One region of the Actinoplanes sp. L3-i22 genome, then DNA from elsewhere that is predicted to be linked to it. Evidence: predicted binding sites of a transcription regulator. Region 1 holds the regulator's gene; the other holds the start of a gene.
The links. Region 1 encodes HrcA, which represses chaperone genes, less so after heat shock. Its sites were predicted from a motif close to GGTTNGCACNCTCNNNNNGAGNGTGCNAACC; they were not measured.

Region 2: L3i22_RS50280 (FmdB family zinc ribbon protein) is a predicted target of HrcA. The motif match lies at 1,701-1,731, and genes of this name have one in related genera.

What each region holds. Positions count from the first base shown of each region.
Region 1 is NZ_AP024745.1:1,424,349-1,427,935, reverse strand. It holds gene dnaJ (molecular chaperone DnaJ) at 365-1,504, opposite strand; gene hrcA (heat-inducible transcriptional repressor HrcA) at 1,539-2,561, opposite strand; gene hemW (radical SAM family heme chaperone HemW) at 2,726-3,587, opposite strand, start outside.
Region 2 is NZ_AP024745.1:11,347,143-11,350,729, forward strand. It holds gene L3i22_RS50270 (diguanylate cyclase) at 1-775, opposite strand, end outside; gene L3i22_RS50275 (5-formyltetrahydrofolate cyclo-ligase) at 856-1,482, shown strand; gene L3i22_RS50280 (FmdB family zinc ribbon protein) at 1,753-2,139, shown strand; gene L3i22_RS50285 (hypothetical protein) at 2,371-2,898, shown strand; gene L3i22_RS50290 (hypothetical protein) at 3,198-3,377, opposite strand; gene L3i22_RS50295 (translation initiation factor 2) at 3,442-3,587, shown strand, end outside.

The DNA.
Region 1 (3,587 bases):
GGGCCGGGGCTGGGGCTGGGGTTTGGGTTTGGGGGTAACCGTGCCCAGCCACGGACGTCGCCCTGGAGGGTCTCGCGTTTTGGGCGCCCCGCGCCCTTGCGAGGCCCGGAAGGGTCCCCGCGGGAGCGACGATCTGTACCCCGGCGGACCGAGGCAAAAAGATCTTGAAATTGATCTTGGATGGGCGGCAGCCCGGCCTAATAGCGCCGAATGGGCGGCGGCCCCTGCCCCGCGGCAGCCTCATGAGCGGCGGCCTTCACCTTGCGGCGGCCTCTTGGGTGGCACTGAACAGGGAGGGCCTCGATCCGAAGATCGATGCCCTCCCTCGGCGTCCGCTAAAAGCTAAAAGCCAAAAGCTCAGAACTCAATGCCCGTTGAAAGCGTCCCGCATCCGGCTGAAGAAGCCGCCCTGCTTGCTCAGCTCAGCCACGTCCTCGCCCCGGGTCTTGGCGAAGTCCCGCAGCATCCGCTCCTGGTCGGCGGTGAGCTTGGTCGGTGTCTTGACGTCGAGGTGCACGAAGAGCTCGCCCCGGCCCTGGCCCCGCAGATGCGGCACGCCCTTGCCGCGGATGCGAAGGGTGCTGGCCGGCTGCGTGCCCGGTTTGACCTCGATGTTCTCTTCGCCGTCGAGGGTTTTGATGGTCATCCGGGTGCCGAGCGCGGCGGCCGTCATCGGCAGCGTGACGCGGCAGTGGAGATCGTCGCCCTTGCGGGAGTAGACGTCGTGCGGGCGCTCGTGAATTTCCACGTAGAGGTCGCCGGCGGTGCCGCCGCCCGGGCCGACCTCGCCCTGCTGGGCCAGGCGGATGCGCATGCCGTCCTCGACGCCGGCCGGGATCTTGACCGTGAGCGAGCGGCGGGTGCGGATCCGGCCGTCGCCGGCGCAGGTCGGGCACGGGCTCGGGATGATCGTGCCGTGGCCCTGGCAGTTCTGGCAGGGGCGGGACGAGACGACCTGGCCGAGGAAGGTGCGCTGCACCGACTGGACCTCGCCGCGGCCGCCGCAGACCTCGCAGGTGGCCAGGTGGGTGCCGGGCGCGGTGCCGGCGCCGGAGCACTGGGTGCAGAGCACCGCGGTGTCGACGGTGATCGGCGCCTCGACGCCGAACGCGGTCTCCACCAGGTCGAGCTCGAGGCGCAGGATCGCGTCGGCGCCGGGCCGGGTGCGCGGGCGCGGGCCACGGCTGCCACCGCCGGCCGCGGTGCCGAAGAACGCGTCCATGATGTCCTGGAAACCGACGAACGGGCCGGCCCCGCCGGCGCCGCCGCCGGGCATGCCGCCGCCGGGCGCGAGCGGGTCACCGCCGAGGTCGACGACCTGCCGCTTCTGGTCGTCGGACAGGACCTCGTACGCCGCGTTGATGTCCTTGAACTTCTCGTGTGCCTCCGGATCGGGGTTGACGTCCGGATGGTACTGCCGAGCCAGCTTGCGGTAGGCGCGCTTGATCTCGTCGTCGGTGGCTTCCCGGCTCACGCCGAGAATTCCGTAGTAGTCCTTGGCCACGGGGTTTGGAGTCCTCAATGTCTGCGCGGATCCGTCAATTCTGTGCCAACAGGTCGCCAACGTAGCGTGCCACTGCACGAACAGTAGCGATGGTGCCGGGGTAGTCCATCCGGGTCGGCCCCAGCACGCCGAGCCCACCAACGATCGTGGCCCCCGGTCCGTAACCGGTGCTGACCACGGAGGCCGACCGGAGGTTGTCGATCTCGTTCTCGTCGCCGATCCGGACCCGGGTGGTGCTGGGTTCGAGGTCACCGATCAGCTTGAGCAAGATGACCTCCTCCTCCAACGCTTCGAGGACGGGGCGCAGCGTGCCCTGAAAGTCCAGCACACCGCCGCGAGTCAGGTTGGCCGTCCCGGCGAGTGCGAGGCGCTCCTCACTCCGTTCGACCAGAGTCTCCAGCAGCACGGTGGCCAGACAGACCATGTCGCCGCGGCGCTCCGGGGTGCACTCCTCGACCAGGGTCTGCACCAGGGGCGGGGTGTCGGCGAGGCGCTGACCAGCAAGTTTCTCGTTGACGCGGCGTCGCAGATCCCACACGGCGCCCTCCGGCACCGGGGCCGGCATCTCGACCAGGCGCTGCTCGACGCGGCCGGTGTCGGTGATCATGACGAGCATCAGCCGGGTGGTGGAGATCGGCACGAGCTCCAGATGGCGCACCGAGGAGCGGGACAGGCTCGGATACTGCACGACCGCGACCTGCCGGGTCAGCGTGGCGAGCAGCCGGACCGTGCGATGCACCACATCGTCGAGGTCGACGACGCCGATCATGAAGCGCTCGATCGCCCGGCGCTCGGCCGGGCTGAGCGGCTTGACCCTGGTCAGCCGGTCGACGAAGAGCCGATAGCCGGCGTCGGTGGGCACCCGGCCGGCACTGGTGTGCGGCTGCCGGATGTAGCCCTCCTCCTCCAGCACGGCCATGTCGTTGCGCACCGTGGCCGAGGAGACACCCAGCTGATGCCGCTCGACCAGCGCTTTACTGCCGACCGGCTCGCGGGTCTTCACATAGTCCTCGACGATCGCCCGCAGGACTTCGAGCTTGCGGTCATCAAGACTCATATGACCCCTCCCTCTGGCACTCGCGCGGACAGAGTGCCAGTCTACGTCGCCGCTGGCTGCAGCGCGATGATCGAAAGGACCGACCGTCGACGGTTCTTTCCGGCAACGGGTCCGCCGGGAAAGCCATGGCGGAATCGAAACAGTACGACACCGGGTCCGCCCCGTCAGGGCGCGACGTCGCGGATGACCGCGTCGGCCAGCAGTCGTCCGCGCAGTGTGAGCACGAGCCGCCCGGCGTCGTAGGCACCCTGCTCCAGCAGGCCGTCGGCCAGCGCCTGGGCGGCCGCCGGGCCGTCGACACGGTCCAGGGCGATGCCCTCGCGCAGCCGGACGCGGAGCATCACGTCCTCGACGTGCCGGTCCCCCGCGGTCAGGAGCTCTCGGCCGTGACCTGGAGAAACACCATCATTCAAGCGATTTGCGTACGCCGTTGGATGCTTCACGTTCCACCAGCGCACCCCGCCCACGTGGCTGTGCGCGCCGGGACCGAGCCCCCACCAGTCGGCGCCGGTCCAGTACCGCAGGTTGTGCCGGCACTCCCCGCCGGGCCTGGCCCAGTTGGAGACCTCGTACCAGTGAAAACCGGCTTTTGTCAGTTTTTCCTCTGCGGCCAGATAACGGTCGGCGGCCACGTCGTCGGAGGGGAACGGCAGCTCGCCGCGGCGCATCCGGACCGCCATCCGGGTGCCGTCCTCGACGATCAGGGCGTAGGCGCTGACGTGGTCCACCCCGGCGTCGATCACGGTCTGCAGGGAACGCTCGAAGTCCTCCGGGGTCTCCCCCGGGGTGCCGTAGATCAGGTCCAGGTTCACGTGCTCGAACCCGGCGTCGCGGGCCTCGAGCGCGGCTTCCGGCGCGCGGCCGGCGGTGTGCTTGCGGTCGAGGAGGCGCAGCACGTGCTCGGACGAGGACTGCATCCCGAGCGAGATCCGGGTGAAGCCGGCGGCCTTCAGGTCCTTCAAATACGACAAGTCCACTGATTCGGGATTTGCCTCCGTGGTCACCTCGGCGTCGGCGGCCAGCCCC
Region 2 (3,587 bases), 2.1 Mb from region 1:
CACTCAACGTCAGCGGCAGCGGCTGCCCCGGCCCGGCCGCGACTCGTCGCACCGCCCCGACGGCCTTCCGATCCTGGACCGCCGCGGTGCCGGGCCCGGCCGGAGTGTCGAGCGCCACCGTGACATCGGCGGCGTCGGCGAGGCGGCGCAGCAGGGCGGAGTCGACCGGCCGCGCGGCGAGCACGCTCACGCCCGCCGCCTGCGCGGACGCGGCCAACGCGGTGACCTGCGTCCCGCCCGGCGCGGCGCAGTCCTGCCAGCCCACCTGGACCACCGGCTCCTGGGCGGTCACCGCGCCCGGCAGCCCGATCCGCGGCATGGGCACATCCGCCGCAGACCCGTCCGCCGCAGACCCGTCCGGCGCAGGCACTCCCTGCGTGGGGACGCCCTGCGTAGGCACCGCCTGCGTGGGCGCATCCGGCGGGGAGGCTTCCGGGGGCACGGCGGCGCGGGCCCGCCGGGCCAGGTCCGCCGGGCCGGCCGACTCCGCGCCGGTGAACCGGATGTCCACGGCCAGACCGCGGGCGATCAACTGGTCGGCGACCGCGGCGCGCGCGTCCGCCGGGACCACCGCGACCGCGTCGGCCGCCGCCTGCAATTGCCCACAGATCGCCCCGACCGCCGCCTGGACGGTCGTCACCGCATGATCGAGACGCTCGTTCGTCCGCTCACGGCTGACCGCCGCGACGGTCAGCGCGACGAAGATGGAACCGAGCAGGACCGGACCGAGCACGACCACCAGGAAGGCGCTGGTGAGTCGGCCACGTAATGTCACACATCCTCCCGGGAGTGGCCTCTTTGGAGCGATGCTGACATAGTGTGCACCGTTTGCCGCTTTTCAAAAGGGGGTGTTGCATGTCGGATTTAGCTGGCGCCGCGGAAAAATCACCCCACAACAAGATCACGCTGCGCACACAGCTACTTACCGCCCGTCGATCGCTTTCGGCCACCGACCGCTCGGACGCAGCCCGTCAACTTCAAGATCAAACCCTTGCTCTCGTACGGCGGAAGACCCCGTCCACCCTCGCCGCCTACGTCCCGTCCGGATCCGAGCCCGGTGGCCCCGACCTGCCGGACGTACTCCGCGCCGCCCTTCCCCCGGGCGGCCGCCTGCTCCTGCCGGTCCTGCTACCTGACAACGATCTGGACTGGGCCGAGCACACCGGCACCCTCACCACCGGCCGGCGTGGTCTCCTGGAGCCGATCGGCCCCCGGCTCGGCGTGACCGCTCTCCGCTCGGCGGACCTGATCCTGGTCCCCGCCCTCGCCGTCGGCCGCGACGGTCTCCGCATGGGCCGTGGCGGCGGCTCCTACGACCGGGCCCTGTCCCGCCTGCTCACCCCGGCCGGGTCACCCGGACCACTGGTCGTGGCGCTCCTGCACGACCACGAAGCTCTCGACGAGGTCCCGGCCGAACCCCACGACCGCCCCGTCCACGGCGTGATCACTCCCACGGCCGGCTTCACCCCTCGCCCCGCCTAGGGGGCGCGTCGTTCGTTACACAGGCGGCGGACCGAAACCGCGAGCGCGTGATTCGTCACAACCGTCACACCCCGGGATTGCCGGCCGGGAGCGCGTGATTCGTCACAACCGCCGCACCCCGGGATTGCCGGCCGGGAGCGCGTGGTTCATCACATCCGCAGGCACGCCGGGGCCTCAGCCCGAGGCCGGAGTGGACGAATTGACCTCCGATGCCGCAACATTGGCACTCGGAGTTGGCGAGTGCCAGCAGCCGACAGATCCGGAGGAGCCGTGCCTACCTACCAGTACGCCTGCACCGAGTGCGGTGAGCAACTCGAAGCCGTGCAGTCCTTCTCCGACCCGGCGCTCACCGAGTGCCCGAACTGCGAGGGCAAGCTCCGCAAGGTCTTCAACTCTGTCGGCATCGTCTTCAAGGGCTCCGGCTTCTACCGCAACGACTCCCGCTCCGGCAACGTGAGCGCGGAGAAGTCCGGCACGGAGAAGTCGGGCGCGGAGAAGCCGAGCGGCACCGGCGACACCCCGGCGAAGAAGACCGAGACCGCCCCGGCCGTCTCGACCAGCAGCTCCTCGTCGTCCACGAGCAGCGGCTCGTCCTCGTCCTCCTCGTCGTCGAGCTCCAGCGGCGGCTCCGGAGCGAAGGCCGCCGCGGCCTCCTGACCGCTGTGAACGCAAGGGCGTGCCGGATCACGGCACGCCCTTCGTCGTACCCAAATCGCTGTTGTCTTGTCAAAAATCGGCCTCGCCGCGCGTGAGCCAAACCTAGCCCCGCCGGACGCCGCGCCTTCGGTTATCCACAGCGCGAAGTTGTCCACAGGGCCGGCCGCGGCCGTTCCGGATTTCGCCTAGCCTCGCCCGCCTGAACATCGCCAAGGGCAGGGAGGCGGAGCGATGGGAAGATCCCGCGATCAGGGCGAACGTCTGGATCCGGTGCGATGGCGCCCGAGCCGGGGCGGTCTGCTGCGGCTCGCCGCGATAGCGGTCCTGCTGGTCACTGCGGCCGGCCTGGTCTGGTTCCGCTCGGCGGTCGAGCCGTGCGCGGTTCCGGTCACCGCCGCGACGGCCGCTGCCGACAGCACCGCCGCCGCCGGGAGCACCGCTGCGGCCGCTCTTGACCGGGGCGCCGCGCCGCAGGTCAGCGGCAGACCGGCGATCCCCACGGGGCGGGTCGGGGTGCCGGTGCGACTGGCCGATCCGACCGCGCTGTCCCTGGTCCACCCAGGCAACCTGGTCGACCTGCTACGGCTCGACAACGAGGGCGACAGCACCCGGATCGCGAGCGCCGCGCTGGTCCTCGACGTGACCGGCGCCGATGATCCGATGACCGGTGGGCTGCTGCTGGCGCTCGCTCCAGAGCAGGCCGGGCAGGCGGTCGCCGGGCAGGGCCACGGCTTCGCCATCCTGATCCGTCCCGGCTGACACCCGTGCACGCGGAAACCAGCGCACGAGCGAAGCCGAGCCTGTGCCGTCCGCACTGACACCCGCGCACGACCGAAGCCGAGCCTGCGCCGTCCGCACTGACACCCGCGCACGACCGAAGCCGAGCCTGCGCCGTCCGGGCCGAAACCCGCATGCCGACGCCCGCGCGGGAGCGAAGCCCAGCCTGCTCCGCGCGGGTGATCGCCCGCGCGGAAACTTGCGCGCGGGCGAGAGCGGGTGAAACACGACCGCCGACGGGTCAACGCGACCCGTCGGTGAGCCGGCGAGATGCCGGAATGTCAGCCCCAGTGCGGCGGGCGGTCCTCGAGCAGGCGATCGTCGTTGGAGGTGCCACGCTCACCCCAGCCACGCTCGGTGTCGTCACGAGTCTGGTCGGGCAGCAGCGGCTCTTCCTCCGACTCGAAATCCACCACGCGCTCGGCGTCGTTGTCCCGCTCGGGGCCATCGAGGATGTCCACGCCTAGAAGGGTAAGCCGACATCGCTTCGGCCGTCGTCCCCCTCCGGCTGTACCGTCGGTGAACGTGAGCTCCCCCACCAGTGGACCGGACGGCGACGCGTACTGGCAGCGGCCCGAGCCCGGCGCCGAGTCGCTCGGCCGCCCGCCTCAGGACCAGCCCGCCACCCCCGAGGCGCCGGCCTATCCCGGCCCGCCCCGGACGGACCCGCC